DNA from 3 places in the Streptomyces hebeiensis genome. Region 3 is predicted to be linked to each of the others. Evidence: riboswitches for the same ligand, from Rfam matches in the RefSeq annotation. Region 3 holds a riboswitch; each other region holds the start of a gene.
What was found. A riboswitch is a leader RNA that binds a small molecule or an ion and turns the genes downstream of it on or off. The one in region 3 is predicted to bind S-adenosylmethionine.
Positions count from the first base shown of each region.

Region 1: another riboswitch for S-adenosylmethionine. It lies ahead of thrC (threonine synthase); the one in region 3 lies ahead of ACU6P3_RS03125 (putative leader peptide).
Region 2: another riboswitch for S-adenosylmethionine. It lies ahead of ACU6P3_RS08205 (aminotransferase class V-fold PLP-dependent enzyme); the one in region 3 lies ahead of ACU6P3_RS03125 (putative leader peptide).

Region 1 covers NZ_CM129812.1:4,369,863-4,377,444, forward strand. The annotation lists gene ACU6P3_RS18850 (alpha,alpha-trehalose-phosphate synthase (UDP-forming)) at 1-421, opposite strand, end outside; gene ACU6P3_RS18855 (glucosyl-3-phosphoglycerate synthase) at 661-1,698, opposite strand; SAM riboswitch class I at 1,835-1,964, shown strand; gene thrC (threonine synthase) at 1,982-3,313, shown strand; gene ACU6P3_RS18865 (ubiquitin-like small modifier protein 1) at 3,525-3,800, shown strand; gene ACU6P3_RS18870 (cold-shock protein) at 4,193-4,396, shown strand; gene groL (chaperonin GroEL) at 4,841-6,463, shown strand; gene ACU6P3_RS18880 (hypothetical protein) at 6,636-7,582, opposite strand, start outside.
Region 2 covers NZ_CM129812.1:1,903,794-1,911,375, reverse strand. The annotation lists gene qcrA (cytochrome bc1 complex Rieske iron-sulfur subunit) at 1-654, shown strand, start outside; gene qcrB (cytochrome bc1 complex cytochrome b subunit) at 651-2,285, shown strand; gene trpD (anthranilate phosphoribosyltransferase) at 2,595-3,659, shown strand; SAM riboswitch class IV at 3,918-4,035, shown strand; gene ACU6P3_RS08205 (aminotransferase class V-fold PLP-dependent enzyme) at 4,208-5,599, shown strand; gene ACU6P3_RS08200 (Lrp/AsnC family transcriptional regulator) at 5,742-6,023, opposite strand; gene ACU6P3_RS08195 (rhomboid family intramembrane serine protease) at 6,020-6,754, opposite strand; gene ACU6P3_RS08190 (hypothetical protein) at 6,954-7,196, shown strand; gene ACU6P3_RS08185 (NYN domain-containing protein) at 7,234-7,582, shown strand, end outside.
Region 3 covers NZ_CM129812.1:742,773-750,354, reverse strand. The annotation lists gene ACU6P3_RS03155 (MFS transporter) at 1-540, shown strand, start outside; partial or broken gene ACU6P3_RS03150 (cation transporter) at 810-1,035, shown strand; gene ACU6P3_RS03145 (ABC transporter substrate-binding protein) at 1,147-2,013, shown strand; gene ACU6P3_RS03140 (amino acid ABC transporter permease) at 2,010-3,029, shown strand; gene ACU6P3_RS03135 (amino acid ABC transporter ATP-binding protein) at 3,026-3,844, shown strand; gene ACU6P3_RS03130 (glutathione S-transferase C-terminal domain-containing protein) at 3,864-4,784, opposite strand; gene ACU6P3_RS03125 (putative leader peptide) at 4,961-5,098, opposite strand; SAM riboswitch class IV at 5,135-5,281, opposite strand; gene ACU6P3_RS03120 (TetR/AcrR family transcriptional regulator) at 5,495-6,112, shown strand; gene ACU6P3_RS03115 (DMT family transporter) at 6,169-7,164, shown strand; gene ACU6P3_RS03110 (phosphoribosyltransferase family protein) at 7,265-7,582, shown strand, end outside.

The DNA.
Region 1 (7,582 bases), 3.6 Mb from region 3:
CCTCGGCGAACGCGCGGTTGTACGTCTCGTACGCCGCCCATTGCGCCCGGAACTCCGGGCCGAACGACGGCTCCAGCGGCGTCTGGTACAGCAGGTGGTGGACGAACCACAGGGTGGAGTTGGCCACCCCGTTGTAGGCCCCGGCGAACACCTCGGGCGCGATGTCCAGCATGCGCACCCGCCGGCCGCCCGTCTCCGCCGGGTCGATCCGGCCGTCCGTGCGCCGCACGGCCTCCCGGTCGCCGTCGCCGAGCGCCGCGCACACCCACACCGCGTCCGTACCGGGCCCGATGGCCGACAGCCCGGACACCAGGCCGCCGCCCCCGCGCTTCGCGGTCAGCGTGCCGTCGTCACCGAACGTGTACGAGACGGGGCCGCGGTTGGAGGCGACGAGGACTTGGGCGGCGTGCTCGGAGACCATGTCGCGAAACCTAGCCCGTCGAGGAAACGCTCAAACGTACGGATGTGGTCCGGCACGGGTGAACCCGGGACCGTTCCGCCCGCCGGCCACGCCACCGGTCACGCGTCGGCGGGCTGAGCCGGCGGATCGGTGAGCCGTCCGGGCCGCCGCCCCCGGACCCGCCGCGCCGGTACCGCCGCCCGCGGCGTCGTCGCGCCCCGGTCCTGCCGGCCGTGACACCCCGGTCCCGCCGCTTTCGGTCACGCCGCCCGGCGCGCCGCGTACTCCGCGATCTCCCGCATCGGCGGCCTCTCCTCCGTGTCCACCGGGTGCGTACGCGGTACGAACCCGTCCCCGCCGCGCTCGAACTGCGTCAGCTCCGGCCGGACCAGGTGCCCGCGCGAGAGCCGTACCTGGGCCGTCCGGTAGATCGCCGCCGCCATCCGCCCGAGCGCCCGTTCGTCCTGGTGGCGGTGGAACCGCACCCCCACGTCCACCTGCGCCAGCGCGTCCAGCCCCACCGTGTGCAGGGCGTCGACGAGCAGGCCCAGCTCCACGCCGTACCCGACAGGGAAGGGCAGCCGCTCCAGCAGCGAGCGCCGCGCCGCGTACTCCCCGCCCAGCGGCTGGACGAAACCGGCCAGGCGTGGCCAGTGCAGGTTGAGCAGCGGGCGGGCCACCAGCTCGGTCACCCGGCCGCCCTGACCGCCGCCCCCGGCCCCCGCCGAGCCCGAGCCCGCCGCCATGCTCGTGTCCGCGCCCGCCGCCGTGCCCGTGCCCGCGTCCGCCGCCACACCCGTGCCCGCCGCGCCCAGCGGCCGGTCGTACATCGCCTTCACGAACTGCACCTCGGGGTCCGTCAGCAGCGGTCCCACGATCCCCGAGACGAAGTCGGCCGAGAACCGCCGCAGATCGGCGTCCACGAAGCACACGACATCACCGCTCGTCACCAGCAGTGACCGCCACAGCACCTCGCCCTTGCCGGGCAGGGCCGGCAGCCTGGGCAGGATCGCGTCCCGGTGCACCACCCGTGCCCCGGCCGCCGCCGCGGCCTCGGACGTACGGTCCGTGGAACCGGAATCGACCACCACCAGCTCGTCGACCAGCGGCGCCCTCTCCATCAGCTCGTGCCGTACGACGGAGACGATCCCGCCGACCGTCTCCTCCTCGTTCAGGGCGGGCAGCACGACGCTCACCGTCGTGCCCCGGGCGGCCTTCGCCGCCAGCAGCCGGTCGAGCGGACGCTCGGCCACGGACCAGGAACGCCTGGTCAGCCAGTGCTCCACCTCTTCCAGCACGGTCGGTACTCCCTGCGCGTCTGCCATGAAACGTGATCCATCTCGCGGTGCGGACGGCTATCTCAACCGTCCACCCCTTCGGTTACAGTCTTGAACACGTGAACAAACGCACCGGACCCAGGGTCCGGTGCCATAGCGCTCATCCAGAGGGACTGAGGGAACGGCCCGTCGAAGTCCCGGCAACCCTCCCGCCGACCATTCGAGGTCACGGTGGGGAAGGTGCCAATTCCGGCTCGTGGCGAAGTACGTCGCGAGGAAGATGAGGAGAAAGGGCCTCGCCTCCATGGCTGTGCAGACCGCCCCCACCGGCGACACCAACAGCGCCGCCGGCGCCCCCGCCACCACCGTTTCCACACCGGCGTCCGTCGATCTCGGGCCCGCCGCCGCGCTCTCGTGCCGCGAATGCGGCCAGCGGTTCCCCCTCGGTCCCATTTTCGCCTGCGCCGAGTGTTTCGGGCCGCTCGAAGTGGCGTACGACCTCCCCGGCGGCGACCCGGAAGAACTGAAGAAGCGCATCGCCGAGGGCCCGGACAACATCTGGCGCTACGCCCCGCTGCTGCCCGTCCCCGCCGACGTGGCCACGAAGCCGAGCATCAACCCCGGCTTCACCAAGCTCGTCAAGGCCGACAACCTCGCCCGTGAGCTGGGCGTCACCGGTTCCCTGCACATCAAGGACGACTCCGGCAACCCGACGCACTCCTTCAAGGACCGGGTCGTCGCCATCGCCGTCGAGGCTGCCCGCGCCTTCGGCTTCACCACGCTCTCCTGCTCCTCCACCGGGAACCTCGCCGGGGCCGTCGGCGCCGCCGCGGCCCGCGCGGGGTTCCGCTCCTGCGTCTTCATCCCGCACGACCTGGAGCAGGGCAAGGTGGTCATGGCCGCCGTCTACGGCGGTGAGCTGGTCGGCATCGAGGGCAACTACGACGATGTGAACCGGTTCTGCTCCGAGCTCATCGGCGACCCGCTGGGCGAGGGATGGGGCTTCGTCAACGTCAACCTCCGGCCGTACTACGGCGAGGGTTCCAAGACGCTGGCGTACGAGATCTGCGAGCAGCTCGGCTGGCGGCTGCCCGACCAGATCGTCGTCCCGATCGCCTCCGGCTCACAGCTCACGAAGATCGACAAGGGTCTCCAGGAGCTGATCAAGCTGGGTCTGGTCGAGGACAAGCCCTACAAGATCTTCGGTGCCCAGGCGAAGGGCTGCTCGCCGGTGTCCACCGCGTTCAAGGCCGGGCACGACGTCGTACGGCCGCAGAAGCCGGACACCATCGCCAAGTCCCTGGCCATCGGCAACCCGGCCGACGGTCCGTACGTGCTGGACATCGCCCGGCGTACCGGCGGCGCCGTCGAGGACGTGGACGACGAGCAGATCGTGGCCGCGATCAAGCTGCTGGCGCGGACCGAGGGCATCTTCGCGGAGACCGCGGGCGGCGTGACCGTCGGCGTGACCAAGAAGCTGATCGAGGCCGGTGTCCTCGACCCGGCGCTGACGACCGTGGTCCTCAACACGGGCGACGGGCTGAAGACGCTGGACGCCGTGGCGGAGACGACGGGGCCGACGGCGACGATCCGGCCGGACCTCGACGCGTTCCGCGCCGCCGGTCTGGCCGGCTGACCGCGACGGCCGTCGTCCGTCCACGGCCGTCGTCCGTCCACGGCCGTCGTCCGTCGGCGGCCGTGCTCGCCCGGGGCTGTTCGGCGGCCCTGCCCGTCCCGGCGGTCCGGCGGCGAGCCCGCCCCCCGGGTCGCTCGCGTCCGGCTCGCCTCCCGCCACCGCGTCCGGCTCGCCTCCCGCCGCCGCCCCTCCTCCTCACGAAAGGCTTCCCATGAGCGTCAACGTCCGTATCCCCACCATCCTCCGCACGTACACCGGCGGCCAGGCCGAGGTCTCCGCGCAGGGCGCGACCCTCGCCGATGTCATCCAGTCCCTGGAGAAGGACCACCCCGGCATCGCCGCGCGCGTCCTCGACGACCAGGGCAAGCTGCGCCGGTTCGTGAACGTGTACGTGAACGACGACGACGTCCGCTTCGAGCAGGGGCTCCAGACGGCCACGCCGGACGGCGCCGGCGTCTCGATCATCCCCGCGGTCGCCGGCGGCTGACGCCCCGTCTCCCGCCCGCGCGGGTTGCCGCACGTGCTCGGAGAATGCCCCTCTCCGCAAGAGAAGCGGAGGGGGGCATTCCCGATGGTTGAGCACGGTAGAGTGTGGGAACACCCCTCCGCCGGCCGGGTCGAACCCCCCTCGGACGCGATCGAGAACGCGACAACCTGAGGGGAAAACACGGGTGAACTTTGCGCGGGATGCGCGCTTTGCCCGGCCCGACTTGCCCCGGAACGCAGTGGATTCAGCACTATGCGTGTTCGGCCATCCCCAGATTTCTCGTCCGATTGACCTGTTGCAGAGGGCAGTTGGGCAGATACATTCAGCCGCGGTCGACGCGTTCCGGCGCGAAGTGTGGCCCCGTGCGAGGGCCGGTACTAGGGGAGTTGGGCATGGCTCAGGGCACCGTCAAGTGGTTCAACGCGGAGAAGGGATACGGCTTCATCGCGGTCGACGGTGGTGCGGATGTTTTCGTCCACTACAGCGCGATCCAGATGGATGGCTACCGCACCCTTGAAGAAGGTCAGCGAGTGGAGTTCGAGATCTCGCAGGGCCAGAAGGGTCCGCAGGCGGACATGGTCAAACTCGCCGTCTGATCCCGGCGCGATCGGCCACCGACGCACTCACTCCGAGGGGCCCGTATCCCAGAACTGGGATACGGGCCCCTCGCGTGCGTACGTGTGTGCGCGCGGAAGCGCGCACGTACGAGGCGGGGTGGGACGGGACGGGGTGGGGCGGCCCCCGCGCCCGGCGGGAACCGCCCTCGACACCCGCCCGGAGGGACGGGATCCGGGGGCGGGCGGTCGCCTTCGTGCTTGCACTCTCGGGGGTCGAGTGCTAATCATTGGTTAGCACTCTGCGAGTGAGAGTGACAACTTCAAAGGACCGGGCCGGTGAGGCCCGAGGGCCGGTGGGGCAATGAACCACCAGCTCTCCGGCCGTCCGTCGCGGGCGCCAGCGCGGTCCGGAGCAATCCTTCCCCAAGCTCTCAACTGCGTTCGAGCAGGGGAGACCCCATCCGTCCGGGAGGACCACTTCACATGGCCAAGATCATCGCGTTCGACGAGGAGGCACGGCGCGGTCTCGAGCGCGGGATGAACCAGCTCGCCGACGCCGTCAAGGTCACCCTTGGCCCCAAGGGCCGCAACGTCGTCCTTGAGAAGAAGTGGGGCGCCCCCACGATCACCAACGATGGTGTGTCCATCGCCAAGGAGATCGAGCTCGAAGACCCGTACGAGAAGATCGGCGCCGAGCTGGTCAAGGAAGTCGCCAAGAAGACGGACGACGTCGCCGGTGACGGTACGACCACCGCGACGGTCCTCGCCCAGGCGCTCGTCCGTGAGGGCCTGCGCAACGTGGCCGCCGGCGCCAACCCGATGGCCCTCAAGCGCGGCATCGAGAAGGCCGTCGAGGCCGTCTCCGGCGCCCTGCTCGAGCAGGCCAAGGACGTGGAGACCAAGGAGCAGATCGCTTCGACCGCCTCCATCTCCGCCGCCGACACCCAGATCGGCGAGCTGATCGCCGAGGCCATGGACAAGGTCGGCAAGGAAGGCGTCATCACGGTCGAGGAGTCCCAGACCTTCGGTCTGGAGCTGGAGCTCACCGAGGGCATGCGCTTCGACAAGGGCTACATCTCGGCGTACTTCGCCACCGACATGGAGCGTATGGAGGCGTCCCTGGACGACCCGTACATCCTGATCGTCAACTCCAAGGTCGGCAACGTGAAGGACCTCCTTCCGCTGCTGGAGAAGGTCATGCAGTCGGGCAAGCCGCTGCTGATCATCGCGGAGGACGTCGAGGGCGAGGCGCTGTCGACGCTGGTCGTCAACAAGATCCGCGGCACCTTCAAGTCCGTCGCCGTCAAGGCCCCGGGCTTCGGCGACCGCCGCAAGGCCATGCTGAACGACATCGCCATCCTCACCGGCGGCACGGTCATCTCCGAGGAGGTCGGCCTCAAGCTCGAGAACGCCGGCCTGGACCTGCTGGGCCGCGCCCGCAAGGTCGTCATCACCAAGGACGAGACCACCATCGTCGACGGTGCCGGTGACAGCGAGCAGGTCGCGGGCCGCGTCAACCAGATCCGCGCCGAGATCGAGAACAGCGACTCGGACTACGACCGCGAGAAGCTCCAGGAGCGCCTCGCGAAGCTGGCCGGCGGCGTGGCCGTCATCAAGGCCGGTGCCGCGACCGAGGTCGAGCTCAAGGAGCGCAAGCACCGCATCGAGGACGCGGTGCGCAACGCCAAGGCCGCCGTCGAGGAGGGCATCGTCGCCGGTGGTGGCGTGGCCCTGCTGCAGGCCGCCTCGGTCTTCGAGAAGCTGGAGCTGGAGGGCGACGAGGCCACCGGTGCCGCCGCCGTCAAGCTGGCCCTGGAGGCCCCGCTCAAGCAGATCGCCGTCAACGGTGGTCTCGAGGGCGGCGTCGTCGTGGAGAAGGTCCGCAACCTGACGGTCGGTCACGGCCTGAACGCCGCGACCGGCGAGTACGTCGACATGATCGCCGAGGGCATCATCGACCCCGCCAAGGTGACCCGTTCCGCGCTGCAGAACGCGGCCTCCATCGCCGCGCTGTTCCTCACCACCGAGGCCGTCATCGCCGACAAGCCGGAGAAGGCCGCCGCGGCCGCTCCGGGCGGCATGCCGGGCGGTGACATGGACTTCTGATCCGGAACCCGGCGGCAGGGGCGCGGCCCCGGCCGCCGGTCGGATCGACCGTCCTGAACCGAGGGCGGCACCCCTTCTCCCAGGGGTGCCGCCCTCGGCGTTCGTCGGGCGTCGGCCATGTGCCCGTCGGGTGTCCGCCAGGGCCCTGGCCGTGCGGCCCCGGGCCGTCGTGTCAGTCCGTGACGGTGGCCGTCCAGGTCAGGGGCCGGGCCTTCGGGTCGTCGCCGCTCAGCGTGAACGTCGCCGGGCGGTCGGTCCTGGCGAGGAGATGGACGGAGCACTGCGTGACCGTGGCCCCCGGCTTCACCATCTCGTCCGGCGTGGCGTCCGGGCACTCACCGACCCCCGGCCCGCCGATGTCGATCAGGACCAGCGGCCGCGACGGCTGCCCGGAGGCGCTGCGCAGCTCCAGGTCGTCCTGGAGGCCCGGGTACAGGTCGTACTCGCCGGTGTTGCGGTACTCGACGGTGACGTAGTAGGGAACGAGCTTCTTCTCGTCCTCGTCCAGGTCGAACCGGCTCAGGTCGGCGATGTCCCCGGCCCGCACGCTCTTGGGTGTGATCTTCACGGTGACCGGACGGTCGTCACTGTTCCGCCAGACGGAGTCGGCCGACGCCCCCGCGGCGAGCACCCCGCCCGCCGTGCCGCCCTTGCCGTCGCCCGCCTTCCAGACCAGGGGCGCGGCATCGTCGTCCGTGTACGAGACGGCCGTCGGCTCCTGGCCCTTCGGCAGCATGAAGACCTGGCAGGCCTCGGCCGTACGGCCCGCCGCCAGCGTGGCGGGGACGCCCTTGGCGCAACTCTCCGGCAACCCCGAACCGGTCGCCGGCGGGTTGGCCATCAGCATGAGCCGCTCACCGGGCCGGCCGTCCGCGCCGACCACCGCGAAGCCGCTCTCCGGATCGGGCCGGTCCAGCGCGCCCCGGCCGGTGTTGGTGACGGAGAAGGTCAGGTAGTAGGGGACCATCCCCTTCATGTCGTCGTCCAGCCGGACGTGGGCCAGGTCGGCGGCAGAACCGCGGGCGAGGCTCTTGGGCGCCAGCTCGATGGGCCGGGCCTTGTCGTCGCCGTCGGTCCAGGTGGCCGCCTGGGGGGAGGACGCGACGGCCACCGGCGTGG
Region 2 (7,582 bases), 1.2 Mb from region 3:
GAGGCCGCGCCCGAGGTCAAGGCCAAGGTCCTGGAGGACTTCGCGCAGGGTGCGGCGGAGTCCGGCTTCGGCCGGCGCAAGCTCATCCGCAACACGATGTTCGGCGCGCTGGCGCTCGTACCGCTCTCCGGCGTGGTGCTGCTGCGTGACCTGGGCCCGCTGCCCGAGAAGAAGCTCCGCACCACGCTGTGGGCCAAGGGCAAGCAGCTCATCAACATGAACACCCACCAGCCGCTGCGTCCCGAGGACGTCGCCGTGGGCTCGCTGACCTTCGCCATGCCCGAGGGGCTCAGCGAGCACGACGAGGACTTCCAGAAGGAGATCGCCAAGGCGGCCCTGATGATCGTCCGGATCCAGCCGAACGAGATCAAGGACCCGCGCGAGCTCGACTGGTCGCACCAGGGCATCGTGGCGTTCTCCAAGATCTGCACCCACGTCGGCTGCCCGATCAGCCTCTACGAGCAGCAGACGCACCACGTGCTGTGCCCGTGCCACCAGTCCACCTTCGACCTCTCCGACGGCGCCCGCGTCATCTTCGGCCCGGCCGGTCACGCCCTCCCGCAGCTGCGGATCGGCGTGAACGCCGAGGGCAACCTCGAAGCGCTCGGCGACTTCGACGAGCCCGTCGGTCCTGCCTTCTGGGAGCGCGGATGAGTACCACGACTGCCACCGAGAAAACGAAGCGCCAGGCACCCGCCGGCGAGCGGGTCGCCGACTGGGCGGACGGCCGGCTGGGGATCTACTCCCTGGCCAAGGCCAACATGCGCAAGATCTTCCCGGACCACTGGTCCTTCATGCTCGGTGAGATCTGCCTCTACAGCTTCATCATCCTCATCCTCACGGGTGTGTACCTGACACTGTTCTTCCACCCGTCGATGAACGAGGTGGAGTACCACGGCAGTTACGTGCCGCTCCAGGGCGTGCTGATGTCCGAGGCGTACGCCTCGACGCTCGACATCAGCTTCGACGTCCGCGGTGGTCTGCTGATCCGGCAGATCCACCACTGGGCCGCCCTGATCTTCGTCGCGGCCATGCTCGTCCACATGATGCGGGTGTTCTTCACGGGTGCGTTCCGCAAGCCCCGTGAGGTCAACTGGGTCTTCGGCTTCCTGCTGCTCGTCCTCGGCATGTTCACCGGCTTCACCGGTTACTCGCTCCCGGACGACCTGCTCTCCGGCACCGGTGTCCGCTTCATGCAGGGCGCGGTCCTGTCGATGCCGGTCGTCGGCACCTACCTGTCGATGTTCCTGTTCGGCGGCGAGTTCCCGGGCGGGGACTTCGTGGCCCGGTTCTACTCGATCCACATCCTGCTGCTGCCGGGCATCATGCTCGGTCTGGTCGTGGCCCACCTGATCCTGGTCTTCTACCACAAGCACACCCAGTTCGCGGGTCCGGGCCGGACGAACAGCAACGTCGTGGGCATGCCGCTGCTGCCGGTCTACATGGCCAAGGCCGGAGGCTTCTTCTTCCTGGTCTTCGGTCTGATCACGATCGTCGCGGCCATCGCCTCGATCAACCCGATCTGGGCGCTCGGCCCGTACCGGCCCGACCAGGTCTCCACCGGCGCCCAGCCCGACTGGTACATGGGCTTCTCCGAGGGCCTGATCCGGGTGATGCCCGGCTGGGAGATCAACTTCGCGGGCCACACGCTGGTGCTCGGCGTGTTCGTGCCGCTGATGATCTTCCCGCTGGTCCTGGTCGCGATCGCGGTCTACCCGTTCATCGAGTCCTGGGTCACCGGTGACAAGCGCGAGCACCACCTGCTGGACCGCCCGCGCAACGCGCCGACCCGTACCGCGTTCGGCGTGGCCTGGCTGACCTGGTACTTCGTGCTGCTCGTCGGTGGCGGTAACGACCTCTGGGCGACCCACTTCCACCTGTCGATCAACGCGATCACCTGGTTCGTCCGGATCGCCTTCTTCGTGGGACCGGTCATCGCCTTCATCATCACCAAGCGGATCTGCCTGGGCCTCCAGCGCCGCGACGCCGAGAAGGTGCTGCACGGACGCGAGTCCGGCGTCATCAAGCGGCTGCCGCACGGTGAGTTCGTCGAGGTGCACGCCCCGCTCGACCAGGCGGACCTGCACAAGCTGACCGCGCACGAGCAGTACACGCCCGCCGAGATCGGCCCAGAGGTCGACGAGAACGGCGTACGGCGCAAGGTCAAGCGCTCCGAGAAGCTCCGCGCGAAGCTGAGCAAGGGCTACTACGGCGAGGGGAACCAGATCCCGAAGCCGACCGCCGAGGAGTACAAGGAGATCACCAGCGGCCACGGCCACCACTGATCCCCGACCGCGCGGTCGGCCCCGGCCGCGCGGTCACCACACGTCGCCACCACCGAGGGCCCCGGCCCGGTCTCCCGAGAGGGGACCGGCCGGGGCCCTCGGCCGTGGCGGGCGGTCCCCGGCCGCGCGGTTCGCCCGTCCGCCGAGACACGGGCTGTCCGCAGTACGGGCAACGGGTCGGGTACCGGGGGTACGCGCCGATAGGCTTACGGCAGTCCCCGCCGGCCGGTCGTCACAGGCCGTACGGGGCCCCGTGGCCGGATCACGGATCCACCCCCGTCACCTCATCCCAGTAACCCAGGAGCGAGCATGAGCGCTGTTACCCCCGCCGGAGGCGACACCGTGGCGGCGTACTCCTGGCCCGGCATCCTGGACGCGCTGCTCGCCGGCACGGACCTGAGCGCGGACGCCACCGCCTGGGCGATGGACCGCATCATGAGCGGCGAGGCCACCGACGCGCAGATCGCCGGCTTCGCGGTGGCCCTGCGGGCCAAGGGCGAGACCGTCGCGGAGATCAACGGTCTCGTCCGCGCCATGTACGCGCACGCCAACCTGATCGACGTACCGGGCCGCAGCGTGGACATCGTCGGCACGGGCGGGGACGGCGCCAAGACGGTCAACATCTCGACCATGTCCTCCATCGTGGTGGCGGGCACCGGCGCGAAGGTCGTCAAGCACGGCAACCGCGCCGCGTCCTCGGCGAGCGGGGCGTCCGACGTCCTCGAACAGCTCGGCGTCAACCTGGAACTGTCCCCCCGGCGGGTCGCGGAGGTGGCCCAGGAGGCGGGCATCACCTTCTGCTTCGCCGTCAAGTTCCACCCCGCCCTGCGGCACGTGGCTCCCGCCCGCAAGGAACTGGGCATCCGGACGACCTTCAACTTCCTGGGCCCGCTGACCAACCCGGCGCGGGTCCGCGCGCAGGCGACGGGGGTCGCGGACGCGCGGATGGCCCCGATCGTCGCGGGCGTGCTCGCGGAGCGGGGCTCGACCGCGCTGGTCTTCCGCGGCGACGACGGCCTGGACGAGCTGACGACGACGGCGACGTCGCGGGTGTGGGTGGTACGGGACGGCAAGGCCTCCGAGGAGCCCTTCGATCCGCGCCAGGTGGGCCTGGACCTGGTCCCGGTCGACGCCCTGCGCGGCGCGGACGCGGCGTACAACGCGAACGTGGCCCGCCGCCTCCTGGCCGGCGAACAGGGCCCGGTCCGCGACGCGGTTCTGCTGAACGCGGCGGCGGCGCTGGTCGCGCTGGACCCGACGGGCGACTCGCTGGAGCTCCAGCTGTCGGCGGGGATCGCGCGGGCGGCGGAGTCGATCGACTCGGGGGCGGCGGGGCGGGTGCTGGAGGCCTGGGTGAGGGCGAGCCACGCGTAGTCGCCTCCGGCGGGGACGGTGCCGTGCCCGGTCGTGGGCCCGGGGCCGGGGCCTCGGCCCGCCCCGCGCCGCGCAGCCGGCGCCAGGGGGCTCGGGGGCGGAGCCCCCGTAACGGTGGTCCGGGTCCCCGCCCCGGTGGTGGGAAGGGGCGGGTGGGGGAGCAGCCCGCCGCAGGCGTCACCCGCGCGCACCACCCCGCGTCCCGAATCGCGGACACCCGTTCAGTCCCGCCGCCCCCTGTGCCATACTCTCGCTCCAGGTCATGAGTGACAGCGACTACGGCCCCGGCCCGCTGTCCGGCAACCCTCCGTCCGTGGCGGGGTGCCCCGGGTGAAGACCAGGCCGTGGGCAGCGAGGTCCGCGGCAAGCGCGGACCCCTGCAACCCATGGGGTCCTGGTCCTCAAGGGAGCAGTCTCGTGAGCAAGCGAATGCGCTAGGGCGCCACCGCCCTTTCCCACCCCCACGCCGTTCGGCGCCGTGTGTCCCTCCGCCGCGTCCGCGTGGGCTCTTGAAGCCGTTCCGACTTGTGCCACCGGGAGATACCGCCATGTCCGCATGCCCGAACACCGCCGACACCCTCACCGCCGCCGCCACCGCGGAGCCGCTCCCCGTGCTCGGCCGCGACGTCACCGTGCCGCTCGTCACCGGTGGCGAGGTCACGTACGCCGCCCTCGACTACGCCGCCAGCGCGCCCGCCCTCCAGCGCGTCTGGGACGACGTCGCCGCCTACGCCCCGTACTACGGCAGTGTCCACCGCGGCGCCGGGTACCTCTCGCAGCTGTCCACCGACCTGTTCGAGAACAGCCGCCGCACCGTCGCCGAGTTCCTCGGCTGCCGCCCCGACGACCAGGTCGTCTTCACCCGCTCCACCACCGACTCGCTCAACCTGCTGGCCGCCGTGGCGCCCGCCGACTGCCAGGTGTTCGTCTTCGAGACCGAGCACCACGCCTCGCTGCTGCCGTGGCGCGACGCCCAGGTGACGTATCTGAACGCCCCCCGTTCCCCGGCCGAGGCCGTCTCCACGCTGGAGCGCGCGCTCGACGTCCGTGCGGGGCGGGGGCCGGCGCTGGTCTGTGTGACCGGGGCGTCCAACGTGACGGGTGAGCTGTGGCCCGTACGGGAACTCGCCGCCGCCGCGCATGCGCGGGGGGCCCGTATCGTGCTGGACGCCGCGCAGCTCGCGCCGCACCACGCCGTGGACATCACCGGGCTCGACGTCGACTGGGTGGCCTTCTCCGGGCACAAGCTGTACGCGCCGTTCGGTTCCGGTGTGCTCGCCGGGCGCGCGGACTGGCTCCGGGCCGGGGAGCCCTACCTCGCGGGCGGCGGCGCCAGCCGTCGGGTGGCACGGCGTGCCGACGGTGGGGTGGACGTCGACTGGCACACGACGGCGGCCCGCCACGAGGCCGGTTCGCCCAATGTCATCGGGGCCTACGCGATCGCCTCCGCCTGCACGGCGCTCACCGAGGCGGGCTTCGACGCCCTCGCCGCACGGGAGCGGCGGCTGATCCGCCGGGTGCGGGAGGGGCTGGCCGAGGTGCCCGAGGTGCGGGTGCTCTCGCTGTTCGGTGACGACGCGCCGCGCGTGGGCGTCCTGTCGTTCGTGGTGGAGGGCTGGAACAGCTCGCACTTCGCCGCCGCGCTCTCCGCCGAGTACGGCATCGGGGTGCGGGACGGCCTCTTCTGCGCGCATCCGCTGCTGCGGACCCTGCTCGGCAGCGGCCCCCAGGAGCCGGGGGAGTGCGGCGCCCCGGAGGCCGGCCCCGGTGAGCGGTCGCTCAACGCGATCCGCGTCAGCTTCGGTGCCGGCACCCCGGACGAGCACGTGGAGAGGTTCGTGCGGGCGGTGCGGGAACTGGTGAGCGAGGGCGCCCGGTGGAACTATCGGACGGAGGACGGCCGCTGCGTTCCCGACCGGGAGACCACGGCCGTCGCGTGACGCGGGCGATGGAGTACGGGCCGTCCCGCACGGCCCTGTCGCACCGGCTCCCGAGGCGGGGGCCGGTGGGCTCGCGTACGCGGGGCCGGCCCGTCGCGCCGGACGCCGGAACCCGACGTTCCGCGGCCCCCGCCGGGAGGCGCTACGCGTCGAGGCCGATCGCGAACGCCGCCTCCAGGTCGTGCTGCGAGTACGTACGGAACGCCACGTGCGTGTCCGTCGCCTCCACGCCCTGGATCTTGCTGATCCGGCCCGGGATCACCTCGGCCAGATCGTCGTGGCGTGCGACCCGGACCATCGCGATCAGGTCGTACGTACCGGTCACCGAGAAGACCTCGCTGACGCTGTCCAGCGCGGCGATCGACTCCGCGATCTCGGGGATCCGGTCCACGCTGGTCTTGATGAGCACGATCGCGGTGATCACGGCTGGTGTTCTCCCTCGGTGGCCGCGGTAGGGCTTTTCACTCTATCCGTACGCCGGCGGAGTGCCCACGCGTACAGGAACCCCACCACGAAGCCCACCAGATGGGCGAGGTAGGCCACCCCGGGGCCGGATCCCGCGCCACGGGCCGCCAGCCACTGGAGCACGAACCAGAAGATCAGCACGAGCCAGGCGGGGAAGCGCAGCGGCAGGAACAGCAGGAACGGGAAGACGCTGGTCACCCGGGCCCGGGGGAAGAGGTGGAGGAAGGCGCCCAGCACCCCGGAGATCGACCCCGACGCGCCCACCAGCGTCTGGTCGGAGGCGGCGTTCGCCGCCGCGTAGCCGACCAGCGCGACATAGCCGGTGGCGAGATAGAAGAGCGTGAAGCGCGTCCGGCCGAGCCGTTCCTCCGTCATCGCGCCGAAAACGTACAGGAACAGCATGTTTCCGAGCAGATGCAGCCAGCTGCCGTGTACGAAGAGCGCGGTCAGCGGCGCCAGCAGGGTGTGCAGGGCGTGCGACGTGTGCGACGAGAGGTTCGTCAGCTGGTTCGGAACGACCCCCCACCGTTCGAAATAGGCGCTCTGTGCGGCGAGGAGCGCGTCACCCTCCCCGTACCCGGGATCGAGCCCGGAACCGGGGCTGAACAGGAAGGCCAGGCAGCACAGGACGATCAGCCCGTACGTGATCACCGGCGTTCCGGCCGCCCCGTCCCGCCCCCGCCGCTCCATGTCCGACCGCCACCTCATGCCGTTCGCCGCGTCATCACGGGACAGAGCATGGCGTATCGGGAGTCAGTGGCACAGAGTGCCTCGCCGCTCCCGTCGGGTACCCGTGAGGCCGTAGGGTTGCGGAAGGAGATTCATCCGCAGTTCAACGGCGCACCGCGGGGCAACCGCATCAAGGACGAGGGAAAGAGGGCGGCAGACGATGACGACGGTTCCCCAGCCGACAGCCACCACCCGGTGGCGCTGCACGCTGTGCGGCAATCTCACGAGGTTCGACGTGACCCGGTCCTCCAGGGCCGTGGAGTACGTCCATCTGGACCTGGCGGGAGAACCGAAGGTCGAGGAGCGCGAGGTGGTCAGTGAGACCATCGAGTCGGTGCGCTGCCGTTGGTGCAACGCGGTGGATCAGATCGAGCTGGTGGACAGGCCGGGATCGGGTTCCTGAGGGAGCCGCCCGAAAGGGGTAGATGGGGTGACGGATCGTGGAGCAGTCCTCGAGCGGTGCTGAGCCGGCCGACGCGGCCGGCGGCGACGCCGTGGAGGAGCTCGACCGCCCGCTCCCGGACGGGGTACGGCGCCGGGTCGTGGCGCTGGTCTCGGACGCCTTCGGCGGGCTGACCGTCACCGAACTCCCGGTGCAGTTGCGGCAGTACGCCCGCTTCACCCCGAGCCGACGGGCGAAGTTCGCGGGGAACGCGATGGCCGCCGCCCTGGAGAGCGACCCGCTGTTCCGGCAGCGGATCGGTGAGCGGCTGGGCGTGGCCCAGCCGGAGCTGACGGCCGCCCTGGAGGCCGGTTCGCCGCCGGCCGCCGCCGATCCGGTCGACGTGG
Region 3 (7,582 bases):
CTGCCGCGCATCTTCTCCGACGACGTCGGATTCGGCACGGACAAGTGGCTCCAGCTGCTCGCGATCATCTACGGCACCAACATCTTCTTCAACCTCATCTTCGGCGCCCTCTCCGACCGCATCGGCTGGCGGCCCACCATCGCCGGATTCGGCGCGCTCGGCTGCGCGATCAGCGTCACGACGCTCTATTTCGTGCCGGTCTGGCTGGGGCCCGATCACTACTGGGCCGCCGTGGTGGCCGGCATGCTCTACGGGGCGACCCTGGCCGGGTTCGTGCCCATCTCGGCGCTCATCCCGTCCATGGCACCGGAGAACAAGGGCGGCGCCATGGCCCTGCTCAACCTGGGCGCGGGCGGTGCCGCCTTCGTCGGCCCGGCGATCGCCAGCCTCTTCCTCCCGCTCGTCGGCGCCGGCGGCGTCACCCTGCTCTTCCTGGCCCTGTACCTGGTGGCCTTCCTGCTGACGTTCCTGCTCAAGCTGCCGGAGGAGCCGGCGGGCAAGGCCGCCGCCCGGCGCGCGGCGGGACGGACCGTCGGCTGACCGCCCGGCACCCCTCCACCGGGGCGCACGTACACGTCAACGTTTCGGGACCGGGTGACCACTACCACCGACAGACCCAGGGCGTGTTCCGTAACACGCCCTGGGCGGGGTTCGGTTGCGGGTGTCCGGCCGGTGGCGGGACACCCGGGAGAGAAAGGGGTCGGTATGCGTGTCTCAGGCATGCTCGCGGCGGTGACCGGCATCGCGTGGATGGTGGGAACGACAGCGGCGGCGGGCGCGGTCGGGGCGGTGAGCGCCGGGGACGGGCCGCGGGCCGTCCCCACACCGGCCGCGGTGACGTCGACCGGTCGCTCCCCGGCATCGTCATCGCCGCGCTGTCCCTGGCGATCACGCCGTCCCTGTCGGCCGCCCAGCGCAAGGCCTGGCCGTGAGCTCGGTTCCGCCAGCGCGGTCGCCGACTCCAAGCAGACGCTGCTGTGCACCTACCTGTCCGCCGTCCTGCTCGTCGGCCTGGTGCTGAACGCCACGGCCGGGCCACGGCGTCGTCCCGGGACATCGCCGCCGCTCCGCGGGGGCGGCGGATTTCATGCGACCGCAATGCCGGTGATCTCGACAGCCGCCCCCGCCCGGTGCCACTCTCCCGCCATGCGCCTGATCACCGCTCGCGGGCTCCTTCCCGCGCTGCTCGCCCTCGCCATGGCCGCCACCGCGTGCGCCCCGCAGGAACCGACGCCGTCCGCGGACAGCACGTCCTCGACGGCGTGCGCCCTGGGTGAACTGCCCACCGAGGCACCGGGGAAGCTGACGGTCGGGACGGACAAGCCCGCCTACGCGCCCTGGTTCCAGGACGACGATCCGGCGAGCGGAAAGGGATTCGAATCCGCCGTCGCCCATGCCGTGGCCGAGGAACTCGGTTACGGAAAGGAACAAGTCGTCTGGCAGACCGTGCCGTTCAACAACTCCTTCGCGCCAGGTGACAAAACGTTCGACTTTGACATCAACCAGATCTCCATCAGCGACGCGCGCAAGCGGGCCGTCGATTTCTCCTCCGGTTACTACGACGTGCGCCAGGCCGTCGTCGCCCTGAAGAAGTCCCGGTACGCCACGGCGAAGAGCACGGCGGAACTGCGGGATGCCAAGCTCGGTGCCCAGGTCGGTACCACCAGCCTCGATGTGATCGACGAAACCATCCGGCCGGGCGAGCGGCCCGCCGTGTTCCAGAAGAACGACTACGCCAAGTCCGCGCTGCGCGGCGGCCAGGTCGACGCGATCGTGGTCGACCTGCCGACCGCGTTCTTCATCACCTCGGCCGAGGTCCCGGAGGCGACGGTCGTAGGACAGTTCGCCACCACCACCGGACAGAAGGAACAGTTCGGACTCGTCCTCGACAAGGGCAGTGCCCTCACGCCCTGTGTCACCCGGGCCGTCGACGGACTCCGCGCCGACGGCACACTGGCCGCCCTGGAAAAACGCTGGCTGTCCGACGCCGTGGACGTCCCGGTGCTGACATGACGTCACCGAACGTGTTCCCGCTGGGAAAGGACGACGGACGGGACGACGGACGGGACAACGGACGGGACGACGGCCGGAACGGCCGGCAGGACCCGGCGAGGGACGGCGGAAGCGGCGTCGGGCGGCGCGTCGGGCGAGGCGACCGGCCGGACCGACACGCCGACGAGGACCCGTACACGCCCTCGGCGCGCCGGATCGAGCGCGAACGGTACAAGCGCGCCCGGGCCCGCCGCGCCACGGCGATCGCCGCCCTCTCCACCCTGGTGACGGGCCTCGTCCTCGTCATCCTCGTCACCGGCTCGCCCGGCTGGCAGCGCACCCGGGAGACGTTCCTGAGCGCCGAGTACGCCCGGATGGCGCTGCCCAAGGTCCTGGAAGGGCTGCTGCTCAACCTGCGCCTGCTGGCGGTGTGCGGCCTGTGCGTCCTGGTGCTCGGACTGTTGCTGGCCGTCGCCCGCACCCTGCGCGGCCCGGTCTTCTTCCCCCTGCGGGCGCTGGCCGTCGCCTACACCGACTTCTTCCGCGGACTGCCGCTGATCATCTGCCTGCTGATGGTGGTCTTCGGCGTGCCGGCGCTGCGGCTCCAAGGCGTCACCACCGACCCGGTGCTGCTCGGCGGGACGGCCCTCGTGCTGACGTACTCCGCCTACGTCGCCGAGGTGTTCCGGGCCGGTATCGAGTCCGTGCACCCCTCCCAGCGGGCGGCGGCCCGCTCGCTGGGGCTCTCCCGTGCCAGGACCCTGCGGTACGTGGTGCTGCCGCAGGCCGTACGGCGGGTGATTCCACCGCTCCTCAACGACCTGGTCTCGCTCCAGAAGGACACCGGCCTCGTCTCGATCGCCGGTGCGGTCGACGCCGTGTACGCGGCACAGATCATCGCCGGGAAACACTTCAACTACACGCCGTACGTGGTGGCGGGCCTCGTCTTCGTCGCGCTGACCATCCCGATGACCCGCTTCACCGACTGGGTCACGACTCGCACGGAGCGCCGGCGCGCACAGGGAGGAACGGTATGACGGGCGATCAGGATCCGGTGCTGCGCCTGGAGTCGGTACGCAAGACCTTCGGCGGCACCCGCCCGGGCCGCCGGGCCGGCCGCGGTGGCGGGGCCGGCGGAGCCGACGGCGGCGGCCGGGTCGTCCTGCGGGACGTCTCGCTCGACGTGCCCCCGCACACCGTGACGGCGCTGATCGGCGCGTCCGGCTCGGGCAAGTCGACCTTGCTGCGCTGTGCCAACCTGCTGGAGGAGGTCGACGACGGCGCGATCTTCCTGGACGGCGAGGAGATCACCGCCCCAGGGGTCGATCCGGACGCGGTGCGCCGCCGTATCGGCGTGGTGTTCCAGTCGTACAACCTCTTCCCGCACATGACGGTGCTGGAGAACGCCACTCTCGCGCCGCGCCGCGTGCTCGGCCTCCCGCGCGCGGAGGCCGAGGACCGGGCGCGGGAACTGCTGGCACGTCTCGGCCTCGGCGACCGGTCGGGGGAGTACCCCGACCGGCTCAGCGGCGGACAGCAGCAGCGGGCGGCGATCGTCCGGGCCCTGGCCGTACGGCCCCGGCTGCTGCTCCTGGACGAGATCACCGCGGCGCTCGATCCCGAACTGGTCGGTGAGGTGCTCTCGGTCGTACGGGACCTCAAGGAGGACGGCATGACGATGGTGCTGGCCACCCACGAGATGGGCTTCGCCCGGGAGATCGCCGATCAGGTGTGCTTCCTGGACGGCGGCGTGGTACTGGAACGAGGCACGCCGGCACGGGTCTTCGGTGAACCGCGGCACGAGCGGACGCGGCGCTTCCTGCGCCGGATCGTGGCGGCGGGCCGGCTCTGAGCGGGCCGGCCTCCAAGGGTCAGACCGGGCCGAGGATCCCCGGCAGCGTCACAGCCGCGCCCGACGACAGCGGGGCGTCGCAGGTGCGGCGGTGCAGACGGGCCATGTCGTCCGGGCGGAAGGCGGCCTGGAAGGCCGGGTGGCCGTACAGCCGTCGTACGTAGGCCCACAGCCGCTCGTACCGGCCGATGTCCTGTGCGGTTCCGGCGTCCAGGTGGAGCCGCTGCACGCCGTCGAGGTGCACCAGCGCCACCCAGACGTCCACGTCCGCGGCCGTGAGGTGGCCGCCCGCCGCGTACGGTCCCCGCGTCAGCCGTGCCTCGAGCAGGTCCAGCGCCGCGAGCAGTGTCCGGCGGGCCTCGTCCCGGCCCGGTCGCGCCGCCGCCGCGCACGCCCGCTGGGCCGCCCGCGTGACGTCCTCGTCGAGCAGCGCACGGACGGCCTCGATCTCCGTCAGGAGGGCGGGGGGACGCAGGTCCGCGGCCCGGCCGACGCGGTCGCCGACCTGGTCGACGAGGTCGCGCAGGATGTCGGGGGTGTGGTTGCTGACGACGCGTCCGCTCCACCGGTCGCACAGCGCGGGCACGGTCAGCGGACCGTCGTAGCGGTGCCGGGTGGCCTCGTACGCCCGGCGCAGCCCGGCGAGCGGACCGGGGGCGTCGGCCTCGGCGGGCAGCGTGAGGACCGTGGTGGTGACCGCGTCCCCGAGCCCGAGCAGGCCGAGGGTGAGCGCGACGCGCAGCGAGCGCGGACAGCCGGCCGAGAGATACAGGTGGTAGCGGCGCGGCGCCGGGTAGAACCCGCCGGCCCGGTCGTCCCCGATCCGGCTGCGGAAGGGGACGGAGGCGGGAGTGGGGCGGGCGGAGGGTGTCGTGTGCGGACAGGGCGGGGCCGGCTTGCGCGGGTGCGTGGTGGTCCTGGGCGCGGTGGTCGGGGGCATGGCTCTCCAAGAGGTGGTGGAGGGACCCCGGTGACAAACGGCGGCACCGGTGGGCGGACGGGCATAGTGAAAGGACCCCTAAGGGGGCGGGCAGGCCGAAGCGGGCCCCGTGGGCAGTGGCTGATCGGTGGCCCGGCGGCCACCGGTCCTTCGCGGACGTGTGGCCGGGGACGTCCCTAACGGGCGGAAACGCAGGCGCTGCTGACGCGCAGCAGGTCGATGTGCAGACGCCGCGTCAGAAGGAGGGAACGGGGCACGCGGGAGCGCCGGTGACACCGTGGCGCGTCCGCTCTCGCGCCGGCACTCCTGGGCATCTCACCGGTCCCACCGTCGGGGGCTCGCGGGACGCGAGACCGAGCTTGTCCCGCCACTCCGGCGGGGCCTGGTCGTCACCCGGGGCACCCCGTCGCGGTGGAAGGGTTGCCCGTCAGCGGGCCGGGGCCGATGACCCGCACGAGCAGAAAACTCCTGCGCGGCGGGCGCTGACAATCGTGACCGTCCACAACAGTCTGATCGCGCTCCGCGAGACCGTCAAGGGAGGCGTCGGCGCCCGACGGGGCGTGCGTCCGGCGCGGCGCTTCCGCCCCCGGGACCGTGCCGTCAGGGAACAGCGAGGTTGTCGGGACAGACCGGTCTACCTAGTATGGCGCGGAGGCGGAGGGCCGTACACGGACGTACGGGTCAGGACGAACGCACGGGACAGGAGGGGCATGACGGAGACCGGTGCGGCACCCGCGCGGCCGACCCGGCGGGGCGGCGCGCGTGCGCGGCTGCTCGCCGCCGCGGCGCGCCGTTTCTACGCGGACGGGGTGACGGCCACGGGGATCGACACGATCACCGCCGAGGCCGGCGTCGCGAAGATGAGCCTCTACAACAACTTCTCCTCGAAGGCCGAACTCGTCAGGGCCTACCTCGAGGCCAGGCACGAGGAGTGGCTGGGACTGTACCGGCGACGGCTGGAACGGGCCGACGGCCCCCGCGCGAGGGTGCTCGCCGTCTTCGACGCGTACTCCGACCACGCGGCGCTCGCGTACGAGCACGGCTTCCGGGGCTGCGGGCTGCTCAACGCGGCCGCCGAACTGCCGGCCGGCGACCCGGGGCGGGACGCGGTGCGCCGCCACAAGGAAGAGGTCGAGGAACTGCTCGCCGGCCACCTGCGCGGCCTGCGGCCCGACCGGCGCAGCGAGAGCGACGCGATCGCGGAGCACCTGTCGTTCCTGCTGGAAGGCGCGGTGGCACGGGCCGGTCTCGAGGGGGACGGGGCCCGCCTGCGGCGGGCGCGGGCGCTGGCCGCCTCCGTGGTGGACGCCTGGGCCGGGACCCGGTGACCGGGGCGGGGACGGGCCCGCACCCGTCGCGCGGCGGCGGAGCGGGCGCCGCGTGCGTGCTCGCGGCCTCGGTGCTGTGGGGCACCACCGGAACCGCGGCCACCTTCGCCCCGGCCGTCGGCCCGCTCGCGATCGGGGCCGTGGCGATGGGGCTGGGCGGACTGCTCCAGGCCGTCACCGCCGCCCGGCCGATCACGCGGGACCGGGCCGCCCTGCGCGCGCGGCGCGGCCTCGTCCTGCTCGGCGCGGTGGCGGTGGCGGTCTACCCCCTCGCGTTCTACACCTCCATGCGGCTGGCCGGGGTCGCGGTGGGGACGGTCGTGTCGATCGGCGCCGCCCCGCCCGCCGCCGCGCTGGTCGAACGCCTCGTGGACCGCCGTCGGCTGACGGCCCGTTGGGCCGCCGGTGCCGGGCTCGGCCTGCTCGGCGTCGTCCTGCTGTGCGCCGCCGAGGCCGCCCGGGCGCACCCGGGCGCGGGGGCCGGGTCCGGGTCCGGCGCGAGGACCGTCCTCGGGGTGGGCCTCGGCCTGGTCGCCGGTGTCACCTACGCCGTCTACTCCTGGGCGGCGCACCGTCTCATCAGCGGGGGTACGGCGTCCCGCGCCGCGATGGGCGCGGTCTTCGGGCTGGGCGGCCTGCTGCTCCTGCCGGTCCTGGTGGTCACCGGCGCACCGCTGCTGGCGTCCTGGTCCCATGCCGCCGTCGGCGCGTACATGGCCCTGGTGCCCATGTTCGCGGGATACGTCCTGTTCGGCTGGGGGCTGGCGCGGGTGACCGCGACCACCGCGACGACGCTGTCGCTCCTGGAACCCGCCGTCGCCGCCGTCCTCGCCGTCGTGGTCGTCGGGGAGCGCCTGCCCGCGCTGGGCTGGGCCGGAGTCGCCCTCGTCGTCGGCTGCCTCGCCGTCCTGACCGCCCCCGCGCGACCGGTACGCCGCCCCGCCCGCGCCGTACGCCCCTCGCGTGGGGCACCGCCCGTTCCCTCCGTGCGACCGGTGAACGGCGACGTCGGCCCGGCCCCGGTGGCAGCGGGCCGGGAACCGCCGGAATAGGTCATTCCACCTCTTGCCCTCCGCCTCTTACGCTCCGCGCGTTTTCGAGGTGGACTGGAAGAGGAAGCCTGACAGCTCGGCCTCGGGAGAGGAGGCGGGCATGCGTTTCTCCGACCGCACCGCCGCCGGGAGGCGGCTCGCCGACGAAGTGAGGCGGCTGCGCCTCGACGATCCCGTTGTCCTGGGACTGCCGCGGGGCGGCGTACCGGTGGCCTACGAGGTGGCCCGGGCCCTCGACGCGCCCCTGGACGTGATCGTGGTCCGCAAACTCGGCGTGCCGGCCCGGCCGGAACTCGGATTCGGCGCCATCGGCGAGGGCGGCGTCAGCATCCTGAACGAGAGCGTGGTCATGGCCGCCCGCGTAGGCGCCCGCGAGCGCACCGCGGTGGAGCGGGCGGAGCGGGCCGCGCTGGAACGG